DNA from 2 places in the Thauera aminoaromatica genome. Region 1 is predicted to be linked to the other one. Evidence: predicted binding sites of a transcription regulator. Region 1 holds the regulator's gene; the other holds the start of a gene.
What was found. The regulator FNR, encoded in region 1, switches genes on or off when oxygen is low (the NO sensors DNR and NnrR bind a similar motif). The targets are predictions, from matches to a motif close to TTGANCTAGNTCAA.

Region 1 (11,542 bases):
GGGGCGTGCCGTCGCACCCTCAGGTCACGCACACCACGCCGCGCCACAGGTCGCCACCGAGCGAGGGGGCGTGGTACAGCCCGAACAGGCCGAAGCCGAGCACGAGGAGCCCGGAGGCCAGGCGCACCCTCGGGTGGCGGGTGATGTCGCGGAAGCGTTTGAAGAGCATGCCTGCCAGCAGCAGGTTGGGCAGCGTGCCCAGCCCGAAGGCCAGCATCAGGCCGGCGCCGCGTGCACCCGATCCGGTGACGAGCGCAGTGGCGAGGATGGAATAGGTGAGCCCGCAGGGGATGAAGCCCCACAGCATGCCGAGCGGCAGCGCCTGCCCGACCGAGCGCGCCGGCAGGAAGCGCCGGGTGGCGGGCTGGATGCGCCGCCACAGCAGGTGACCGACGCGCTCGATGGGCGCGAGCAGGCGGGTGAAGCCGGTGAGGTAGAGCCCGAGCGCCACCAGCATCAGGTTGGCGAGCACGTACAGCGTCATCTGCACCGGCAGCATGCCCTCGTAGAGCAGGCCGACCGAGCCGAGCAGGCCGACACCGGCACCGAGCAAGGTGTAGGTGCCGATGCGCCCGAGGTTGTAGGCCAGGTGCAGCGGCCACTGCGGCCGGCTGCCGGGCACCTGCACCTGCATGCTGAGCGCGCCGACGATGCCGCCGCACATCGACACGCAGTGGGTGCCGCCGAGCAGGCCGATCAGGAAGACGGCGAGATAACCGGTTTCGGGCATGAAGAAGAAAAGGGCCCCGCGGGAAATGCGAGGCCCTCATTCTACGCTGCGGTGCGCAATCCGTGCGGCGTTCAGATCACCCGCGAGTAGCGCTGGCGCTCGCGGTCGGCGCGCAGGTAGCGGTCGAACACCATCGCGATGCCGCGCACCAGCAGGCGGCCGCCGGGCTGCACGCTGATCCAGTCGCCGTCGATCTTGACCAGCCCGGCCTTCTCCATTTCCTGCAGATCGGCGAGTTCCTCGGCGAAGTACTCGCGGAAGTTGACCAGGTAGGCGATCTCGATCGACTGCATCGAGAGCTCGAAGTGGCACATCAGCGCCTGGATGATCGCGCGCCGCAGCAGGTCGTCGGCGGTGAGCTCGATGCCGCGCAGCACCGGCAGCTCGTCGCGGTCGAGCGCGTCGTAGTACTCGTCGAGCGTCTTCACGTTCTGCGCGTACACCGGACCGATCTTGCCGATCGCCGACACCCCGAAGGCGAGCAGGTCGCATTCGGCGTGGGTGGAATAGCCCTGGAAGTTGCGGTGCAGGCGGCCCTGGCGCTGGGCGATGGTGAGCTCGTCGTCGGGCTTGGCGAAGTGGTCCATGCCGATATACACGTAGCCCGCCTCGGTGAGCCGGCGGATGCCGAGCTGCAGTAGCGCGAGCTTGGTGTCGGCCGTGGGCATGTCGCCGCTGTTGATGCGGCGCTGCGGCTTGAACAGGCCCGGCAGGTGAGCGTAGCTGTACAGCGAGATGCGGTCGGGCGAGATCTCCAGCACCTGGTCGAGCGTGCGGTCGAAGCTGGTCGGGTTCTGCCGGGGCAGGCCGTAGATCAGGTCCATGCTCACCGATTTGAAGCCGTTGGCGCGCGCGGCGTCGATGACCAGCTTGGTCTCGTCGAAGCTCTGGATACGATTGACCGCCTGCTGCACGTCCTCGGCGAAATCCTGCACGCCCACGCTCATGCGGTTGAAGCCGAGCTCGGCGAGCAGCTTCACGGTGTCGAAATCGACCTTGCGCGGGTCGACCTCGATCGAGTATTCGCCGTTGGGCACCAGCGTGAAGTGCTCGCGCACCGCCGCCATGAGCTCGCGCATCTCGTCGTGCGACAAAAAGGTCGGCGTGCCCCCGCCGAGGTGGAGCTGGGTGACCTGGCGGCTCCCCTCCAGGCAAGCGGCCTGCATCTCGATTTCTTTCGCGAGATATTTCAGGTACTTGGCCGAGCGCCCATGATCCTTGGTAATGATCTTGTTGCAGGCGCAGTAGTAGCAGATCGTGTTGCAGAAGGGGATGTGGAAGTATAATGAGAGCGGTTTGCTTACGCCGCCCACCGCCCGCTTGGCCAGCCAGGCCCGCAGCGCCTCTGCATTGAAGGCTTCGACGAAGCGGTCCGCCGTGGGATAGGACGTGTAGCGCGGCCCGTTGATGTCGAATTTGCGGATCAGTTGCGGGTCGAAGATGAGGTCGGTCTGGCTTTTCATGATCTTGCTGGCGGGCTGTCTGCCGAACAATGGCAGAAGCCTCCGTAATGTTGGTTGACTTGGGTCAACGGGTGTGATTAGCAATCCCGCCACTCCAGCGCAGGCGTCTCTAATGTCAGGAAAGCAGGATTATCGTGCAGATGAGGGCTAGCGTGCCAATTACCGTGGATGGGCTCAAATCGGCCTGTTCGCAGTGCAACCTCGTCGAGTTGTGCCTCCCCTTCGGAATGTCCGATCGTGAGCTGAGCCGGCTCGACGAACTGGTGGGCGCGCGCCGCAAGGTCAAGCGCCAGCACAATCTCTACCGCGCCGGTGACTCTTTCGAGGCGATCTACGCGATCCGCGCGGGCTCGTTCAAGACCGACGTGCTGCTCGAGGACGGTCGCGAACAGGTGACCGGCTTCCAGATGACCGGCGAGATCCTCGGTCTCGACGGCATCAGCACCGAGGCCCACAGCTGCAACGCGGTGGCGCTCGAGGACAGCGAGGTGTGCGTGATCGCCTACGACAAGCTCGAGCAGATGTCGCATGAGATCGAGGGCTTGCAACTTCAGTTCCACAAGGTCATGAGCCGCGAGATCGTGCGCGATCACGGCGTGATGATGCTGCTCGGCTCGATGCGCGCCGAAGAGCGCCTGGCCGCCTTCCTGCTGAACATGTCGCAGCGCTTCACGGCGCGCGGTTTCTCGCCGAGCGAGTTCAACCTGCGCATGACGCGCGAGGAGATCGGCTCCTACCTCGGACTCAAGCTCGAGACGGTGTCGCGCGCCTTCTCGCGCTTCCAGGAGGACGGGCTGATCGCGGTGCAGCAGAAGCACGTACACCTGCTCGACCTCGCCGGCCTCAAGCGCCTGATCCAGCACCAGCACGGCGCGCGCTGAGCACGCCGTGGCCGGGACGACCCGGGGCTCGACGGCTCAGGCGAGGTAGCCGGCGACGTTCTTGCTCAGCGCCACCGACACGATCCACGCATAGACCAGGATCGCGCCGGCGAAGGCGGCGAGCCGCACGCCACGGGTACGTCCGCGCTTGAGCGCCAACGTGCCGAGCAGGATGTAGGCGAGCAGGCCGATCACCTTCGCCGTGACCCAGCCGGCGCTGAAGGGGTATTGCCCGATCATTACCGCCAGCGTGATCGCAGACAGCAGCAGCGTGCTGTCGACGAGGTGCGGCAGGAGCCGCGTCAGGCGGTGCTGCAGCAGGGCGTTGCCGGTGAGCATCCAGGTGCCGCGCAGCAGGAAGCCGGCGGCGCTCAGCACGACGCAGGTCACATGCAGGTTCTTGATCAGGTAGTACATCCACGATCCTAACGAAAGCCGGTCAGGGCGCCGCTCGACAACCGGCCGAATTGAAATTGCGTCCCCAGACGGAGAGTTCCAGATGCCCAACACGACCCCGCTCGACATCCCCTCCCTGCTGCGCCGCATCCCGCTGTTCAGCGAACTGTCGGAGGCGGACATCCAGCTGGTCGCGCGCTACACCCGCGAGCGCCAGGTCGCCCGCGGCGAAGTGCTGTTCCAGCGCGGCGACCTGCCGCACGGCTTTTACTTCGTGGTCTCCGGCCAGGTCAAGCTCGCCTTCTCGTCCTCGCAAGGCACCGAGAAGGTGGTCGAGATCATCGGCCCGATGCAGAGCTTCGGCGAGGCCGTGATGTTCATGAACCACCCCTACCCGGTCTTCGCCGAGGCCCTGAGCGAGACCGTGCTGGTGCACGTCGGCCAGGCGGTGGTGAGCGAACTCATCGACCAGGACTCCACCTTCGCGCGCAAGCTGCTCGCCGGCATGGCGATCCGCCTGCACGGGCTGATCCAGGACGTGGAGACCTACTCCTTGCGCTCGAGCACCCAGCGCGTGATCGGCTACCTGCTGCAGGTGGCCGACAACGACGCACCCTGCGAGATCGCGCTGCCGACGAGCAAGCAGGTGATCGCCTCGCGCCTCAACCTGACGCCCGAGACCCTGTCGCGCATCTTCCACGACCTCAGCGACGCCGGCCTGATCACCGTGCAGGGCAAGCGCGTGAGTCTGCACGATCCGGTACGGCTGTCGCGCTACAACGCCTGAGCGGCCCTCGCCGCCCTCCCGGTCCGCTTGCGCGCGGACGCTCACTCGAGCACGACCGGCACGCCGGGCCGCGCCGCCTCGACCCTGCTCCAGCCCAGTTCGCGCTCGACCGCCTCGACGAAGGTGGCGGAGGCGGCCGGCTCGCCGTGCGCCACGAAGGTGCGCCGCGGCGCCTCGCCGAAGCCGCGCAGCCAGTCGAGGAGTGCGGGCTGGTCGGCGTGGGCGGAGAGCCCGCCGATGGTATGGATGCGCGCACGCACCGGGATACGTTCGCCGAACAGGGTGACCTGGTGCGCACCGTCGACCAGCCGGCGGCCGAGCGTGCCGGCAGCCTGGAAGCCTGCGATGACCACTGCGCACTCGCGCCGGCCGAGGTTGTGGCGCAGGTGGTGCTTGATCCGACCGGCATCGCACATGCCGCTTGCCGAGATCACGACCAGCCCGCCCGGCACCGCATTGAGCGCCTTCGATTCCTCGACGTCCTGCACGAACCGCACACGGAAGCGTCCCGAGTTGGCCTCGGCCCAGGCGTAGAGCGCACGCGTCTCATCGTCCCAGAGGGCGGTGTGGCGCACGGTGAGCGCGGTGACCGCAGAGGCCATCGGCGAGTCGACCACGACGTCGAGCCGGGCGATGCGTCCGGCGCGCACCAGGTCGGCGAGCACGAACAGCACTTCCTGGGTACGCCCGACCGCGAACGCCGGGATGATCACGTTGCCGCCATCGACCTCGAGCGTGCGCCGCAAGGCGAGCGCGAGCTCGTCGCAGGTGGCGGCGAAGGAGCGGTGGGCGCGGTTGCCGTAGGTCGACTCGACGCACAGGTAGTCGGCCCGGGCGATCCGCACCGGGTCCCGCAGCACCGGGCGCATCGGCTGGCCAATGTCGCCCGAGGCGACCAGCCGGCGGGTGTGGCCGCGCTCGCCGACGTCGATCTCGAGGATCGCCGAACCGAGGATGTGCCCGGCGTCACGGAAGCGGCAGCGCACGCCCGGGCCGGGCTCGATCCAGTCGTCGTAGTCGGTGGGGACGAAACGGCCCAGACTGGTACGCGCCTGCTCCACGGTGTAGAGCGGGGCCACCTCCGCCCGGCGTGCCATCTTGCGCGAGCGCGTGTCGCGCAGCGCCCACTCGGCCTCCTTCTCCTGGATATGGGCGGAATCCATCAACATCACGCCGAGCAGATCGACAGTGGCCGTGGTGGCGAAGATGCGCCCTCGATATCCCAGTGCCACGAGGCGCGGCAGCAGGCCGGAGTGATCGAGATGGGCGTGGGTGAGGAGCACGAAATCGATGTCGCGCAGCTCGAAATCGAGGGCGTCGCGGTTCTTGCGGTCGGCTTCGCGCCCGCCCTGGAAAAGGCCGCAATCCACCAGAAATGCACCGCGCTCGTGATCGACCCGCAGGCAGGAGCCGGTGACCTCGCCCGCAGCGCCAAGGAAGGTGAGCATCATCGCTGGCCTCGCCGATCTTTCAGGGGTTCCCACTGTGCCCTTCGTGATCGCTCGACGGCTTGATCATGATCAATCATGGCGGACCCCATCCGCTCGCTATAATCGAAGCACGACACACCACAGGGAGCGTACGTCATGTTCAAGCACATCCTGGTACCGACCGACGGCTCGGCACTCTCGGACAGCACGGTCGCCCGTGCCGTCTCCTTCGCGAAGGAGACCGGCGCGCGCATCACCTTCTTCTATTCGCAGCCGGACTTCCCGATGCCGATCTACGGCGAGGGCGCGCTGATCGATCCGACCACGCCCGAGCAGTTCGCGAAATCGGCTGCATCCGAAGCCGAGGCGATCCTTTCAAAGGCGCGCGGTGCGGCGGAAGCGGCGGGCGTGGCCTGCGACAGCGACACCGCGGTCAATGAGGTGCCCTACGAGGCGATCATCGACGCCGCCGACCGCCATGGCTGCGACCTCATCTTCATGGCCTCGCACGGCCGTCGCGGCATCGCAGGCCTGCTGCTCGGCTCCGAGACGCAAAAGGTGCTGACCCACAGCAAGACGCCGGTTCTGGTCTACCGCTGACACCGGCATCGGCCCCGCGCGCGGCCCCCCCAAAGCATGCGGCCCGCTCGTGCGGGCCGTTTTCATCCGCGGTGCGGATCGCTCATGAGCGGGCGCTACGGGCCTTCTGCTCGTCCTCCGCCATATGGCGGCGGGCGAAGCGGTAAAGGTAGACGGCCATCACCAGAATGAAGACGATGGTGAAGACGCTCAGCAGACCGATATCGCTCTTGAACAACAATTCCCAGGCCATGGTGCTTCTCCCTTTGCAAGAAACTCAGACATTCGGATCCATCCGGATCTCCATCTCTGCAGGGAGGTAAGCGGACCCGTCCATTCTCCAGCTTCGGGCCTCGTCTTGTATCACGAACAACCAGCGACCGGTGCTCAGCGGTGCGAGCGTGGCCTCATACACACCGGAGCGCCCGCGGACGAGCAGCTCCTGGTCGAGGCCACTCCGCGTGGGGTGGGCGACGGTCAGGCGGATGCTGTCGGGCAGGCTGCCCGGCGCGGTAGCCGTCAGCTCCACGTGGATCGAGTCGCTGCGGATGCGCAAGGCGGCGCGCAAGCCGAGCTCGCGGGCGTGCTCGACGCGGCCGAGGGTCTGCACGATCGCCTGGCCTTCCTTGTAGTAGTCGTCGACCACCATGCCGTCGAAGGTCTTCGCGGCGATCACCAGGGTGGCGATGCCGGCGACCACCGCGGTCGCGGGCAGGGCGATGAGGAACCAGGGCCAGCCCTGGCGGTACCAGGGCTCGACCGGGGCTTCGGGCTTCTTGCTTCGCATGTCAGCGCGGTACCAGGAAAGTGGACTCTTCCTTGAGCGTCAAGGCGGGATCATCCTCCGCAGCGACGTCGAAGAAAATCGTGTTGGCCCCCGGCTTGCCTTCGTCGTAGGGGACGTGCACCTGTACGGTGACCGACTGCACGCCGGCCGGCGCGACCTCGACCCGCTGCGGACCCTTGATGCGGATTCCGTTCAGGCCGGAGACGCCGATGCTGAACGCACGCGGCGACTCGGTCATGTTCATGACCTGGAGCTGGTACACGTTCTCGATCAGGCCACCCTCGATCTCCTGTCCGAGCGAGGAGCGGTCGCGCAGCACGTCGACGCGCAGCGGTTCGCGCGCAGCCAGGCCCCACACGAAGGCAGCGCAGATCGCGGCCAGGATGGTGCCGTAGATCAGCGTGCGCGGCCGGAACACGTGCGCGAGGATCTCCTTGGAGCCCCAATTGCGCTTCATCGCGTTCTCGGTCGAGTAGCGGATCAGGCCGCGCGGGTAGTTCATCTTGTCCATGACCTGGTCGCAGGCGTCGATGCAGGCGGCACAGCCGATGCATTCGTACTGCAGGCCATCGCGGATGTCGATCCCGGTCGGGCAAACCTGCACGCAGATGCCGCAGTCGATGCAGTCGCCCTTGGACACGGAGCGCGGATCGATGCCCTTCTTGCGCGTTCCGCGCGGCTCGCCACGTGCCTCGTCGTAGGTGATCACCAGGGTGTCGGGGTCGAACATCACCGCCTGGAAGCGCGCGTACGGGCACATGTACTTGCACACCTGCTCGCGCAGCACGCCGGCGAAGAGGTAGGTGAAGCCGGCGTAGAACAGGATCCAGAACGTTTCCCAGGGCCCGAAGGTGAGGCCGTTGAAGGAGGCCAGCAATTCGTCGAGCGGGGAGAAATAGGCCACGAAGGTGAAGCCGGTCCACAGCGCGACGATGCCCCAGACGAGGAACTTGACGGCGCGGCGCAACGCCTTGCCGGAGCTCATCGGCGCGCGGTCGAGCTTCTGGCGGCGGGTATGGTCGCCCTCGATCTTCTCCTCGATCCACATGAAGATCTCGGTATACACCGTCTGCGGGCAGGCATATCCGCACCACAGGCGGCCCGCGATCGCGGTGAAGAAGAACAGGGCGTAGGCCGAGATGATCAACAGGATCGCGAGAAAGAACACGTCCTGCGGCCAGAAGACCCAGCCGAAGATGTAGAACTTGCGTTCGGTCAGATGGAAAAGCACGGCCTGGCGGTCGTTCCAGCTCAGCCAGGGCAGACCGTAGAACAAGATCTGGGTGATCCACACCAACGCCCACCGCCAGTTGGCGAACAGGCCGGTGACGGAGCGCACGTAGAGCTTCTTGCGTGCCGCGTAGAGCGTGTCCTGGGAGGACTCGGGGTTGGAGGGTCTTGCCGCCTTCTGCGGCTCGGGGGATGCGCTTTTCATGGCCTTGTTACCGATGAATTCTTGTTCTTGTTGTTATCGAGAACCCCGGGAGGGCCCCTTCCTCCCGGGGATGCGATGCTGCTGCAGCTACTGCGGGTGACGCTTACTTCTTGCTCAGGCTCAGCACGTAGGCGGCGAGCAGGTGCACCTTGTCCTCGCCGAGGAAGGCACCGAAGGCGGGCATCTTGTTGTTGCGGCCGTTGGTGACGGTCTCGATGATCACCGCCTCGGACGAGCCGTACAGCCAGCGGTTGTCGGTCAGGTTGGGCGCGCCGAGCATCGGGTTGCCCTTGGCATCCGCACCGTGGCAAGCCACGCAGTTGGACTCGAAGGCTTCCTTGCCGCGCTGCGCGCGCACGGAGTCGTGGGCGAGGCCGTTCATCGAACGCACGTAGTTGGCGACATCCTTGACACCGTCGGCGCCGAGCGCGGGACCGAACGGAGGCATCACGCCGTTACGCCCGTTCGTGATGGTCTCCTTGATGTTTTCCGGCGCACCGCCCCACAGCCACTCGCTGTCGGTCAGGTTGGGGAAGCTCTTCGCACCCTGCGCCGCCGCGCCGTGGCACTGCTGGCAGTAGGTCAGGAACAGGCGCTTGCCCATCGCGTTGGCTTCGGGATCGGCGGCGACCGCCATCACGTCCATCTCGCGATACTTGGCGAACACGGGACCGAAACGCTCCTGGGCGGCCTGCATCTCCGCATCGTACTGCGCCCACTGACCGCGGCTCTGGTTGCTGCGGCCAAAGCCGGGATAGATCGCCAGGTAAACCACCGCGAACACGATGGTGATCCAGAACAGGTACATCCACCACCGCGGCAGGGGGTTGTTGTACTCCGCAAGCGTTTCATCCCACACATGGCCATGCAATTGCACCGGCCCTTTCTCGCGCTTGGTCATGTTCGACGCCAGCACGAACACACAGAACAGGATGGAGAGGGCCACGAGGACCATCACATACATGTTCCAGAAACCGCTGATGAAGTCAGCCATTTGTTTTTCCCTCTTGGTCTTGCCGGCCGCGCGGGGCCGGTAGGTCGTCGTCGCTCAGGGGCAGACGCGCCGCCTCGTCGAAACCGGCCTTCGCCTGCTTGCTGTACGCCCAGGCACAGATACCCAGGAAGCAGAGCAGCCCAAGCACGGTGATCAGGCTACGGAAATCGTTGATATCCACGGCGCGAGTGCTTCCTTACCTGAAGTGCGAAATCGCGGTGCCCAACCCCTGGAGGTAGGCCACGACGGCGTCGAGTTCGGTCTTGCCCTCGAGCGCGGCCGGCGCGGCGGCGATCTCCTCGTCGCTGTACTTGTGCAGACCGACCTTGTTGAGCGCGCGCATGCGGTCCTGGATGTCCGCCGCCCTGACCGGGCGATCGAGCCAGGGGAAGGCTGGCATGTTCGACTCGGGCACGACGTCGCGAGGATTGAGCAGGTGCACACGCTGCCATTCGTCGGAGTAGCGGCCACCGACGCGGGCGAGGTCCGGACCGGTGCGTTTGGAGCCCCACTGGAACGGGTGGTCGTAGATGTACTCGCCGGCGACCGAATAGTGGCCGTAGCGCTCGGTCTCGGCGCGGAACGGACGGATCATCTGCGAGTGGCAGTTGTAGCAGCCTTCGCGGACGTAGATGTCGCGCCCCACGAGACGGACCGGATCGTACGGCTTGACGTCGAGCGCATTGCCCTTGTGGTCGATCGCGGTGGTGGTCGAGTGCTGGAAGAACAGCGGCACGATCTCCACCAGACCACCCACGCTGACGGTCATCAGCGTGAGCACGATCATGAGGAATACGTTGCGTTCGATCTTTTCGTGTTTCGATTGAGCCATGTTGTTGTTCTCCGATCAGGCGTGGGCAGCCGCGGGCGCGAGCACCGGGGCGTCATAGGCCTTCTGGCCGGCGATCGTCTTCACCATGTTGTAGAACATGATCAGCATGCCGCCGAGGAACATCGCGCCGCCGATGAAGCGGATCGTCCAGAACGGGTAGCTGGCCTTGACCGACTCGACGAAGGAGTAGGTCAGCGTGCCGTCCGGGTTGGTCGCGCGCCACATCAGGCCCTGCATCACACCAGAGATCCACATCGAGGCGATGTACAGCACGATGCCGATGGTGGCGATCCAGAAGTGGGCGTTGATCAGCTTGACGCTGTACATCTCGCTCTTGCCGTAGAGGCGCGGCAGCAGGAAGTACACCGAGCCGATGGAGATCATCGCCACCCAGCCGAGCGCGCCGGAGTGCACGTGGCCGACGGTCCAGTCGGTGTAGTGAGACAGCGCGTTGACCGTCTTGATCGACATCATCGGGCCTTCGAAGGTCGACATGCCGTAGAAGGACAGCGAGGTGATGAGGAACTTCAGGATCGGGTCGGTGCGCAGCTTGTGCCAGGCGCCCGACAGGGTCAGCACGCCGTTGATCATGCCGCCCCAGGACGGCGCCAGCAGGATCAGCGAGAACACCATGCCCACGGACTGGGTCCAGTCGGGCAGCGCGGTGTAGTGCAGGTGGTGCGGACCCGCCCACATGTAGGTGAAGATCAGCGCCCAGAAGTGCACCACCGACAGGCGATAGGAATACACCGGACGGTCGGCCTGCTTGGGCACGAAGTAGTACATCATGCCGAGGAAGCCCGCAGTCAGGAAGAAGCCCACCGCGTTGTGCCCGTACCACCACTGGATCATCGCGTCCTGCACGCCGGCATAGGCCGAATAGGACTTCATGCTGGTCAGCGAGACGGGGATCGCGGCGCTGTTCACGATGTGGAGCAGCGCGACGGTGAGGATGAAGCCGCCGAAGAACCAGTTCGCCACATAGATGTGCGAGACCTTGCGCCTGGCAATGGTGCCGAAGAACACGATGGCATAGGACACCCACACGATCGCGATCAGGATGTCGATCGGCCATTCGAGCTCGGCGTATTCCTTGGAGGTGGTGTAACCCAGCGGCAGGGTGATCGCGGCAAGCAGGATGACCAGCTGCCAGCCCCAGAAGGTGAACGCGGCCAGGCCCGGCGCGAACAGTCTGGTGTGACAAGTGCGCTGGACGACGTAGTACGAC
Region 2 (11,542 bases), 620 kb from region 1:
CCAGTCGCGCAAGCGCTCGGCGCCATCGCCCTCGAGCGCGCGGAAGCGGCAGCCCGCCTGCCCGCTCGCAGCGATGAAATTCACCGCCTGCGCCCGACCGCGGATGTGGTCGGGAACGCCCTCGCGCTGCAGCACGAAGTCGAAAGGCTCGCCGCCCGCCGGAGGCGTTTCGGCGGCGATGGCGAAACCATCGACCGAGATGTCGCGCAGCTCAATGCGCTCGTCGCCGATCATCACCCAGAACCAAGGCTGGCCACGGCGCTGGGCCAGGAAGCGCTGAATGCGGCGGCGCTCGGCGGCCTCGACCGCCTGCGGCACGGCGCTGGCGCCACGATCGCTCATCTTCAGCCGCGCTCCTTGCGTACGCGGGCGATCAACTCGTCGGCGACCTTGAGCGTATTCTCGTGGCTGCCGGTGAGCGAGGCCGAGGTCAGGTAGCGTCCGCCGACCACCATGGACGGCACGCCCTGGATCTTCAGCGCGCGCGCGAGCTGGTCGGCGCGCTGCACCATCGAACCCACGCCGAAAGACTTGTAGGTCTCGACGAACTTCGCCGCATCGCCCACCTTGCCGGCGACCCACTCGGAAACCTGCTGCTCGTTGAACAGCGGACGCTTGTCGTCCTGCACCGCGGCGAAGATCGCCGGCTCGAGCGCGGCGAGATCGCCGGTGATCTGCGCGGCGTAGAACAGCCGGGCGAGACCGCTCAGCTGGGCGTTGTTCCACACCGCCGGCACCGCGCGGAAGGCGACGTCGGCCGGCAGCTTCTTCTTCCACGCGGTGATCAGCGGATGAAAGTCGCGACAGTGCGGGCAGCCGTAGTGGAAGAACTCGAGCACCTCGATCTTCGAGGGATCGTCCGCCTTCTGTGCCGGCTCGATGATCTGGAAGGGCTCGTTCGCCTGCACGACCGAGGCGGCGGGAAGGGCGAGGGCCAGGCCGGCCAGCTTGAGGGCATCACGACGATTCATGCGGAACTCCTTTGACTGAGGCTGGGTGAGACGCGGACGGCGCACGGACGTTCAATCCGTAGCGTGTCCAGGCTCACTGGTTGCGGCTCACCGAGGCATTGAAACCCGCATCGGAGAGGCGGGCCCGCATCGGGTTCATGTCCTCGGGCTTGGCGAAGGGACCGACGCGCACGCGGTGCACGATGCGCCCGTCGGGCAGCTGGGTGCGCTGCGCGCTCGCCTGGATGCCCGAGAGCGCCAGCCGCGCCTTGAGGTTGTCCGCTTCGGACGGGTTCTCGAACGAGCCCACCTGCAGGTAGATGCGCTCGTTGCGCTGGGGCGCGGGCGGCGTCACCGCCGCGGGCTGCGGCGAGGCCTCGAACACCGGCGCGGGGGCCTGCTGCGCGGGCACGGGCGGGGGCGGCGCCTGCACCTGGGGCGCGGGCACCGGCACGACCTGCGCCGCCGACGAAGGCACGTTGTCGCCCTGCGGCAGGATGCGGTAGAACTCGAAATCCTGCTTGGCCACCGGGCGGTCGCCCGGCTTGCCGGGCAGCGCCGCCGGCCCCTGCTCCGCCGGCGCCTGCACGCGCGGCGCCACCGGCGCAGCCTGGAAGGGATTGCTGCGGGTGAAGTACCACGCCGCGCCAGCCGCGATCAGCGCACCGAAGACGAGGCCGATGAAGATGCCGATCAGCGTTCCGCCGGCGCTCTTGGCCGGTGCGCGCGCCGGCTTGCGGACCGGGCCGCGATCTCGACTCACGATTGCCCCCCCTGCATCACATCGACTCGGGCGCGGACACGCCCAGCATCTTCAGGCCGGTGACCAGCACCTGGCGCACCGCCGCGGCGAGCGCGAGGCGGGCGAGCTTGAGCGCCTCGTCCTCGACCAGCATGCGCTCGGCGTTGTACCAGCTATGGAAGTCGGCAGCGAGATCCTTGAGGTAGAACGCGATCTGGTGCGGCGCGTAGCCGGCGGCGGCGTCCTGCACCAGCTCGGCGAAGCTCGCCAGACGCGCGCACAGCGCGAGCTCGCGCTCGTTCTGCAGCAGGCCGAGGTCGGCACCGGCCAGCTCCGCGGCCTCGCCGCCCCACTGGTCGAGCACCGAGCACACGCGGGCGTGGGCGTACTGGACGTAATACACCGGATTCTCGTTGCTCTGGCTCTTGGCGAGGTCGAGGTCGAAGTCGAGGTGCTGGTCGGACTTGCGCAGCACGTAGAAGAAGCGGCAGGCATCGTTGCCCACCTCGCGGCGCAGCTCGCGCAGGGTGACGAACTCGCCCGAGCGGGTGGACATCGAGGTCTTCTGGCCGTCGCGGTAGAGCACCGCGAACTGCACCAAGGCAACGTCCAGTCGGGCCGGATCGAGCCCGAGCGCGGCGATCGCGCCCTTCACGCGCGGGATGTAGCCGTGGTGGTCGGCGCCCCAGATGTCGATCATGCGGTCGAAGCCGCGCTCGTACTTGTTGAGGTGGTAGGCGATGTCGGAGGCGAAGTAGGTGAAGAGGCCGTTCTCGCGCTGCACGACGCGGTCCTTCTCGTCGCCGAAGGCGGTGGAGCGGAACCACTTCGCGCCGTCCTGGAGATAGATGTAACCGGCCTTCTCGAGCTGGGTCACCGCGCGCTCGACCAGGCCGGTGTCGAACAGGCTCTGCTCCGAGAACCACTTGTCGAAGCGCACGCCGAACTCCTGCAGGTCCTCGCGACCATCGCCGAGCTGCTCGTTGAGCGCGAAGCCGTGCACCCAAGGGTAGTCCTCGCCGAGCAGCTTCTTGGCGTTGGCGATCAGCGCGTCGAGGTGTTCCTCGCGCTGTTGCTTGGCCTCGTCGTCCTTGCGATCGGAAGGCGGCAGGCCGGGCGTCCCGGCCAGGATCTGCATGGCGGTGACCTTGGCGAAGCGGTCCTGATGGGCGTCGCGCATCTCGCGACCCATGTCGACCACGTAGTCGCCCTGGTAGGCGTTGGGCGGGAAGGGAATCTCGATGCCGAAGAAGGCGAGGTAGCGCAGCCAGGTCGACAGCGCCAGGATGTCCATCTGGCGGCCAGCGTCGTTCACGTAGTACTCGCGGCTGACCTCGTAGCCGGCGAAGGCGAGCACGTCCGAGAGCGAGGCGCCATAGGCGGCGCCGCGACCGTGGCCGACGTGGAGCGGGCCGGTGGGGTTGGCGGAGACGAACTCCACCTGCACCTTGATGCCCTTGCCTGCCCCGCGGCCGAAATCCGCGCCCCTGGCCAGCACCTCGCGCACCACCGCGGTCTTGGCGTCGGAGGCGAGCGTGAAGTTGATGAAGCCGGCGCCGGCGACCTCGGCCCTGGCGACCAGCTTCGAGGGCGGCAGCTCGGCGAGCAGCAGGCCGGCGAGCTCGCGCGGGTTGCGCTTGAGCGGCTTGGCGAGCTGCAGCGCGAGGTTGGTGGCGAAGTCGCCGTGGCTCGCCTGCTTCGGGCGCTCCAGCAGGATGGGGGTGGCGGCGAGATCCGGCGCGACGCTCTTCAGCGCGGTCTGGAGCAGGTCGGTCAGCAGGACTTTGGGATCGGCGCTCATGGCACTCGGAATGAATTCGAAACGCGCGATTATAGCGGATCGGCACGGTCCGCCCCGGCGAGGATGTGAGCGCAGGTTGCGCTGCGGTGCGCTCCCGCCCGTTCCCCCGCAGGCGCTTTCGGGCTAAAGTCCGCGGTTTGCGTCTGCCCGGCCTGTTAACGTGCGCCTCTTCCGCCTCGCCAAGATCGTCTCCGTCAGCCTGCGCTTCGGCCTCGACCGCATGGTGCTCGACGCCGACAGCAGTGGCCGGCTGGCGCACGTGTGGCACAAGGTCTTCTTCTGGCGCACCTTTTCCGAGTCGCGCGGCGCGCGCCTGCGCCAGGCGCTGGAGTCGCTCGGGCCGATCTTCGTCAAGTTCGGCCAGATGCTGTCGACCCGGCGCGACCTGTTGCCGCCCGACCTCGCCGACGAGCTCGCCCTGCTGCAGGACCGCGTCCCGCCCTTCCCGACCGAGCAGGCGCTCGAAGTGCTGGAAGGCTTCTACGGTCGTCCGATCGACGAGGTCTTCGACGACTTCGAGCGCACGCCGGTGGCCTCGGCCTCGGTGGCGCAAGTGCATTTCGCGCGCCTGCCCGACGGCACCGACGTCGCGGTCAAGGTGCTGCGCCCGGGCATCGAGCGCGTCATCGAGCACGACCTCGCCCTGCTCGAAGTCGCCGCGGTGCTGCTGGAGAAGATCTGGCCCGAAGGCCGCCGCCTCAAGCCACGCGAGGTGGTCGCAGAGTTCAGCAAGTACCTGCACGACGAGCTCGACCTGATGCGCGAGGCGGCCAACTGCTCGCAGCTGCGGCGCAACTTCACCGACTCCTCGCTGCTGATCGTGCCCGAGGTGTATTGGGACTGGTGCGGCAGCAAGGTCATGGTGATGGAGCGCATGCGCGGCGTGCCGATCTCGCAGACGCCGGCGCTGCTCGCCCAGGGCACCGATTTGAAAGCACTCTCCCGTGCCGGCGTGGAGATCTTCTTCACCCAGGTCTTCCGCGACGGCTTCTTCCACGCCGACATGCACCCGGGCAACATCTTCGTGCATCAGGACGGGCGCTACATCGCGCTCGACTTCGGCATCATGGGCACGCTCAACGAGGTGGACAAGAACTACCTCGCGACCAACTTCCTCGCCTTCTTCAAGCGCGACTACCGGCGCGTGGCGCTCGCCCACATCGAGGCCGGCTGGGTGCCGGCAAAGACGCGGGTGGACGAGTTCGAGGCGGCGATCCGCACCGTGTGCGAACCGATCTTCGACAAGCCCTTGAAGGACATCTCCTTCGGCAAGACCCTGCTGCGCCTGTTCCAGACCGCGCGCCGCTTCGAGATGGAGGTGCAGCCGCAGCTCGTGCTGCTGCAGAAGACCCTGCTCAACATCGAGGGTCTGGGCCGCCAGCTCGACCCCGAGCTCGATCTGTGGAAGACCGCCAAGCCCTTCCTCGAGCGCTGGATGGACGAGCGCATGGGCGTGCGCGCGCTGGTGCGCGGGGTCAAGGAAGAGGCGCCGGCCTGGGCCGGCACCCTGCCGCAGCTGCCGCGCCTGGTGCACCAGGCGCTCACCGAATCGGCCCGTCACCAGAGCGCCCAGCAGCAGCGCCTCGAAGAGCTCGCCGCCGGGCAACGCACCCAGGGCCGCCTGCTGCTCTTCATCGGCGCCATCGCCATGGGCCTGCTCGGCCTGGAGCTCTACCGCCTGTTCGGCTGACGCGCGCCGCGGCATTCAACGCCGACGTTGCGCCCATGCAATAAAGCGCGAACGATCAAGCCCTTGGCGCGCGCATCCCGCCCCCCGCGGCGGCGTTCTGTTGGTACACTCGCGCCCTCTTTTTTCGCTCACCGCGCGCGGATGCGCCAACACGAAAGGCCCAACCATGCTGCTCTGGCTTGTCGTCGCCTACCTGGTCGTCTCCATCGGCATCGGCCTGTATGCCGCCACCCGGGTGCACAATGCGCGTGACTACATCACCGCAGGGCGCAACCTGCCGATGATCGTCGTGCTGGCGATGGTGTTCGCCACCTGGTTCGGCGCCGAGACCGTGCTCGGCATCTCCGCCACCTTCCTCGAGGAAGGCTTCCACGGCCTGATCTCCGACCCGCTCGGCGCCTCGGCCTGCCTGGTGCTGTTCGGCCTCGTCTTCGCCCGCCCGTTGTACCGCATGAACCTGCTCACGCTGGGTGATTTCTTCCGCGTGCGCTACAACCGCACGACCGAACTCGTGCTGTCGATCTGCATCGTGCTCTCCTACCTGGGCTGGGTGGCGGCGCAGGTCACCGCGCTCGGGCTGGTGTTCAACGTGCTCTCGGGCGACGCGGTCACGATGAACCAGGGCATGCTGATCGGCGCCGGCGTCGTCCTCGTCTATACCCTGTTCGGTGGCATGTGGTCGGTGGCGATGACCACCTTCGTGCAGATGATCGTGATCGTGATCGGCCTGGTCTGGGTGAGCTGGATCGCCGGCGACATGGCGGGCGGCTTCGACAACGTGATCGCCAAGGCCGCGGCCGAAGGCAAGTTCGAGTTCCTGCCCGCGCTGGACGCGGTCGAGATCGTCGCCTGGATCGCCGCGTTCGCCACCATGGCACTCGGCTCTATCCCGCAGCAGGACGTGTTCCAGCGCGTGAATTCCTCCAGGAACGAGCGCGTCGCGATCTGGGGCACGACGCTCGGCGGGGTGAGCTACTTCTTCTTCGCCGCGGTGCCGCTCTTCCTCGCCTACACCGCCAACATCATCGATCCCGGCATGGTCGAGCGCCTGATGGAGCAGGACTCGCAGCTCATCCTGCCGACGCTGATCCTGCAGTACATGCCCTTCTACGCCCAGGTGATCTTCTTCGGCGCGCTGCTGTCGGTCATCATGTCGACCGCCTCCGGCACCCTGCTCGCCCCCTCGGTGACCTTCTCCGAGAACGTGCTGCGCGGCTTCTTCCCGGGCATGGGCGACCGCGCCTTCCTGCTCAGCACGCGCATCACCGTGGTGCTGTTCACCGCCTTCGTCACCTGGTACGCCACCAGCACCGAATCCTCGATCCACGAGATGGTCGAGAACGCCTACCGCGTCACCCTGGCCGGCGCCTTCGTGCCGCTCGCCGCCGGCCTGTTCTGGAAGCGCGCCAACAACCTCGGCGCCGCGCTGGCGATCATCCTCGGCCTGTCGACCTGGATCCTCTTCGAGCTCTTCGTCCCCGAAGGCGACATCGAGCCCCAGCTCTACGGCGTGGCGGCGAGCGCGCTCGGCATGCTGGCGGGTGGACTGATCGGCCGGCAGCCGCACCACCGCCCGCACATCGGCGGCCACCATGCGGCGGCGGGCACCCACCACACGCATCGCTGACCGTCCCGCGCCCGCCCGGGTGCGTGCAGCCCGCACCGGCGGCCGACGCGTTTGATGGTGATCAACGCGTCGGTCGCCGGTCTCGTTTATGGTTGCGGCGTTTTTTTCCTCTGGAAACCCCGCTCCATGTCCGTGTCTTCCCCGATCGAACTCGTCTGCCCCGCGGGCAGCCTCCCGGCCCTCAAGACGGCCATCGATCACGGCGCCGACTGCGTCTATCTCGGTTTCAAGGACGCCACCAACGCACGCAACTTTTCCGGGCTCAACTTCGATCCGGCGCAGGTGCGCGAGGGTGTCGCCTATGCGCACGCACGCAAGCGCAAGGTGCTGCTGGCGCTCAACACCTATCCCCAGACCGACAACTGGTCGTCCTGGACACAGGCGATCGACCGCGCCGCCGACTACGGCGTTGACGCGGTGATCCTCGCCGATCCCGGGCTCATGGCCTACGCCGCAAAGACCCACCCGCAGCTGCGCCTGCACCTGTCGGTGCAGGGCTCGGCGACCAGCTACGAGGCGATCAACTGGTACCGCGAACGCTTCGGCATCCAGCGCGCGGTGCTGCCGCGCGTGCTGTCGATGGCCCAGGTCGAGAGCGTGGTCGCCAACACCCAAGTCGAGATCGAGGTGTTCGGCTTCGGCGGCCTGTGCGTGATGGTCGAGGGCCGCTGCGCACTGTCGGCCTACGCCACCGGCGAGTCGCCCAACTGCAACGGCGCCTGCTCGCCGGGCAAGCACGTGCGCTGGGAAGACACCCCGCGCGGCATGGAGACGCGGCTCAACGGCATCCTCATCGACCGCTTCTCCGAAGGCGAGCGTGCCGGCTATCCCACCCTGTGCAAGGGTCGCTTCGAGGTCAACGACGAGACCTACTACGCCCTCGAGGAGCCCACCAGCCTCAACACGCTCGAGTTGCTGCCCGAACTCGCGCGCATCGGCATCCGCGCGATCAAGATCGAGGGTCGCCAGCGCAGCCCGGCCTACGTCGCCCAGGTCACCAAGGTGTGGCGTGCCGCGCTCGACAAGTTGAACAGCGGCGGCGCCGCAGGTTTCAGCGTGCTGCCGGCGTGGATGGCCGAACTCAACAAGGTCTCCGAAGGCCAGAGCCACACCCTCGGCGCCTACTACCGCCCGTGGAAGTGAGCCTCGCGCCGACCGCCCGCGCCGTCCCGACCCGATCCGATCGCCGCCGCGCGGAGCAGGCGCCCGCAGCGCGCCCGCCCGCGGCGTCGAGCCCCCCATCCGAATGAGAACCGCCCGATGAAACTCGCCCTCGGCCCCCTGCTCTACTACTGGCCCCACCAGAGCGTGCTCGACTTCTACGCCGACCTGGCCGAAGCCCCGCTCGACAGCGTCTATCTCGGCGAGACGGTGTGCTCGCGCCGCCACGAACTGCGCCTGGACGACTGGCTGGAGGTCGGCAAGGTTCTCGCCGCCGCCGGCAAGGAGGTGGTGATCAGCTCGCAGGCCCTGATCGAATCCGAGTCCGACCTCAAGACCCTGCGCCGCATCGTCCGGCAGCACGACTTCCGCGTCGAGGCCAACGACATGGGCGCGGTGCGCCTGCTCGTCGAGGCCGGCGTGGACAACTGGATCGCCGGCCCCACGCTGAACATCTTCAACCCCACGACGCTGCAGCTCATGATCGACTCGGGCGCGACGCGCTGGGCGGTCGCCCCCGAGATGTCGGGCGCGGCGCTCGCCGAGGTGCGCGCCGCGCTCGCCAGGCCGATCGAGACCGAAGTCTTCGCCTACGGCCGCCTGCCACTGGCGCACTCGGCGCGCTGCTTCACCGCCCGCCACTTCAACCTGCAAAAGGACACCTGCGAGTTCCGCTGCCTGTCGATCATGGACGGGATCACGCTGCGCACCCGCGAGGGCGCGCCCTTCCTGACGCTCAACGGCGTGCAGACCCAGTCTGCACGGGTGCACAACCTGCTCGGCGACCTGCCCGCCGTGCGCGCCAGCGCCGAGGTGCTGCGCATCAGCCCGCAAGGGGCGCACACTCGCCAGATCGTCGAACTCTTCCGCGCCGCGCTCGACGAGCAGCGCGGTCCGGCGGACGCGCTCGCCGCCAGCCGCGAGTGGATGGTCGAGGAGCCCTGCAACGGCTTCTGGCACGGCCGCGCCGGCGTCGAACAGTACGTCGCCGCCTGACCCCTTTCCGACCTGCTGCAAACCCGGAGTCCGCACATGCCCGCACTGCCTGCCCTGCCCCGCCCGCCGCTGCCTTCGCACTTGCTGCCCGGCAGCCTGCGCCAGCGCATCGGCGAACGCCTCGCCACCCTGCGCATCCCCGACTTCACCGTGCCCGCCCCGGTGGCGAAGCTGGTGTCGCGCCTGCCCCAGCAGCCGCCGACCCACGTGCTCACGCTCGCGCTCAACCTCGCGCTCGACCGCATCCTGCCGCGCGACACCCTCGAACCGCTGAGCGGCCGCCACCTGCAGATGCGTGTGCTCGACGCCGGGCTGACGCTCGACTTCACCCTCGGCGAGCGCGGCTTCCGCCGTGCCACCCCGGCCGCGGGCGCCAGACCGGACCTGATCCTCTCCGCCACCACGCGCGACTTCATGGCGCTGGCACTGCGCGAGGAAGACCCCGACACCCTTTTCTTCAGCCGCCGCCTGCGCATGGAAGGCGACACCGATCTCGGCCTGCTGGTCAAGAACACGCTCGACGCGGTGGACTGGGACGCCCTCAAGGCGAAGCTGCTCGGCCGCCACGGCTGACCCCCTGCAGGAGCGGCGCAAGCCGCGAACCGGCCCCTCCGGCCACCGCCGCGCATCGACCGCAGCGCGTCCGTCCGCATCCGCGGTAAGCTCGCGGTCCGCTGCCCGACGTTTGCCGCCATGCCCTCCGAATTCGACCTGATCCGGCGCCACTTCACCCGCCCCGCGCGCCACACCGAGCTCGCCGTGGGCGACGACGCCGCCCTGCTCGCGCCGCGCCCCGGCATGCGGCTGGCGGTGTCCACCGACATGCTGGTGGCCGGCACCCACTTCTTCGCCGACACCAACCCGGAAGGGCTAGGCTGGAAGACGCTCGCGGTCAACGTCTCCGACCTCGCCGCCATGGGCGCCGAGCCGCGCTGGGCCTTCCTCGCGCTCGCGCTGCCGCAGGCGGACGAGGCCTGGATCGCTGCCTTCGCGCGCGGCTTCTTCGCCTGCGCCGACGCCTTTGCGATCGACCTCGCCGGCGGCGACACCACGCGCGGACCGCTGACGCTTTCAGTGACCATCGTCGGCGAGGTCCCGGCCGGCGCCGCGATCACCCGTGGCGGAGCGCGTGCGGGCGACGACTTGTGGATCTCGGGCCAGCCCGGCCGCGCCGCGCTCGGGCTCGCGGCGCTGCGCGGCGAAACCGGCCTGGACGCCATCCACCACGCCGAATTCGTCGACGCCCTGCAACGGCCGCAGCCGCGCGTAGCGCTCGGGCTCGCGCTGCGCAGCCTGGCGAGCGCGATGCTGGACGTCTCCGACGGCCTGCTCGGCGATCTGCGACACCTCCTCGAATGCTCGGGCACGGGCGCCATCGTCGAGGTCGCGGCGCTGCCGCTCGCCGCGCTCGCCGCCAGCGGCGCCGATCCCGCGCTGTGCCGGCGCTGCCTGCTCGCGGGCGGAGACGACTACGAGCTGCTGTTCGCGGCCGCGCCCCGACACCGTGCCGAGATCGATGCCTTGTCGGCCCGACTCGACCTCCCCCTGCATCGCATCGGCGAATTCACCCCCGCACGCGAGCGCCTGCTGCTGCGCGAGGCCGACGGCGGCCTGGCGGCCCCGGCCGCATGCGGCTACGATCACTTCGCCTGAGGCCCGATCCGGCCCACCTCTCGAAACGACCATGCGCCCCACCGCCCGCCTGCTGATGAGCCACCCCGCCCACTTCATCTCGCTGGGCTTCGGCGCCGGGCTGTCGCCGTGGGCGCCGGGCACGGTCGGTACCCTGCTCGGGTGGGCGATCTACCCACTGATCCGCACCCCGGTGTCGGAGTTCGTCTTCCTCGCACTGCTCGCCAGCTTCTTCCTCGCCGGCGTGCTCGCCGCCGAGCGCACCGGGCAAGCGCTGGGGGTGCCAGACCACGGCGGCATCGTCTGGGACGAGATGGTGGCGATCTGGCTGGTGCTGCTGTTCACCCCCGCCGGGCTGCTGTGGCAGGCGATCGCGGTCGCACTGTTCCGCTTCTTCGACATCGTCAAACCGCCTCCGGTGCGCTGGGCCGACCGCAGCTTCAAGGGCGGCTTCGGGGTCATGTTCGACGACCTCGTCGCCGCCGGCTACACCCTGCTGGCGCTCGCGGTGCTGGTCCACCTGCTGGGGAGCTGAGACCATGACCGATCACGAACTCGACGCCCTCGCGCGCAGGGTGGGCGAAGCCCTCGCCAACCGCAGGCTGTGGCTGGCCACCGCGGAGTCCTGCACCGGCGGCTGGATCGCCGAGGCCGTCACCGCGATCGCCGGCAGCTCGGGCTGGTTCGACCGCGGCTTCGTGACCTACTCGAACGACGCCAAGGCTGACATGCTCGGCGTGCGCGCCGCGACGCTGGAGACGCACGGCGCGGTCAGCGAAGCCACCGTGAGCGAAATGGCCGCGGGCGCGCTCGACCGCAGCCGCGCCGACCTCGCGGTGGCCGTGTCCGGGGTCGCGGGACCGGGTGGAGGCAGCCCCGCCAAGCCGGTCGGCACGGTCTGCCTCGCTTGGGCACGGCGCGACGGCCCCACCGGGGTCGTCAC

Region 2: the regulator FNR is predicted to act here: its motif matches at 6,862-6,875, upstream of ubiU (ubiquinone anaerobic biosynthesis protein UbiU).

The regions. Positions count from the first base shown of each region.
Region 1 covers NC_011662.2:1,411,334-1,422,875, reverse strand. The annotation lists gene TMZ1T_RS06320 (sulfite exporter TauE/SafE family protein) at 20-730, opposite strand; gene hemN (oxygen-independent coproporphyrinogen III oxidase) at 802-2,193, opposite strand; gene fnr (fumarate/nitrate reduction transcriptional regulator Fnr) at 2,334-3,074, shown strand; gene TMZ1T_RS06305 (SirB2 family protein) at 3,111-3,491, opposite strand; gene TMZ1T_RS06300 (Crp/Fnr family transcriptional regulator) at 3,574-4,257, shown strand; gene TMZ1T_RS06295 (MBL fold metallo-hydrolase RNA specificity domain-containing protein) at 4,299-5,708, opposite strand; gene TMZ1T_RS06290 (universal stress protein) at 5,844-6,287, shown strand; gene TMZ1T_RS20500 (DUF3149 domain-containing protein) at 6,370-6,519, opposite strand; gene TMZ1T_RS06285 (FixH family protein) at 6,544-7,053, opposite strand; gene ccoG (cytochrome c oxidase accessory protein CcoG) at 7,055-8,488, opposite strand; gene ccoP (cytochrome-c oxidase, cbb3-type subunit III) at 8,592-9,482, opposite strand; gene TMZ1T_RS06270 (CcoQ/FixQ family Cbb3-type cytochrome c oxidase assembly chaperone) at 9,475-9,663, opposite strand; gene ccoO (cytochrome-c oxidase, cbb3-type subunit II) at 9,679-10,314, opposite strand; gene ccoN (cytochrome-c oxidase, cbb3-type subunit I) at 10,330-11,542, opposite strand, start outside.
Region 2 covers NC_011662.2:795,339-806,880, reverse strand. The annotation lists gene TMZ1T_RS03520 (PilZ domain-containing protein) at 1-342, opposite strand, end outside; gene TMZ1T_RS03515 (thiol:disulfide interchange protein DsbA/DsbL) at 345-971, opposite strand; gene TMZ1T_RS03510 (SPOR domain-containing protein) at 1,045-1,713, opposite strand; gene argS (arginine--tRNA ligase) at 1,730-3,493, opposite strand; gene ubiB (ubiquinone biosynthesis regulatory protein kinase UbiB) at 3,654-5,183, shown strand; gene TMZ1T_RS03495 (sodium:solute symporter family protein) at 5,350-6,810, shown strand; gene ubiU (ubiquinone anaerobic biosynthesis protein UbiU) at 6,937-7,953, shown strand; gene TMZ1T_RS03485 (U32 family peptidase) at 8,071-8,967, shown strand; gene ubiT (ubiquinone anaerobic biosynthesis accessory factor UbiT) at 9,004-9,540, shown strand; gene thiL (thiamine-phosphate kinase) at 9,661-10,620, shown strand; gene TMZ1T_RS03470 (phosphatidylglycerophosphatase A family protein) at 10,652-11,134, shown strand; gene pncC (nicotinamide-nucleotide amidase) at 11,139-11,542, shown strand, end outside.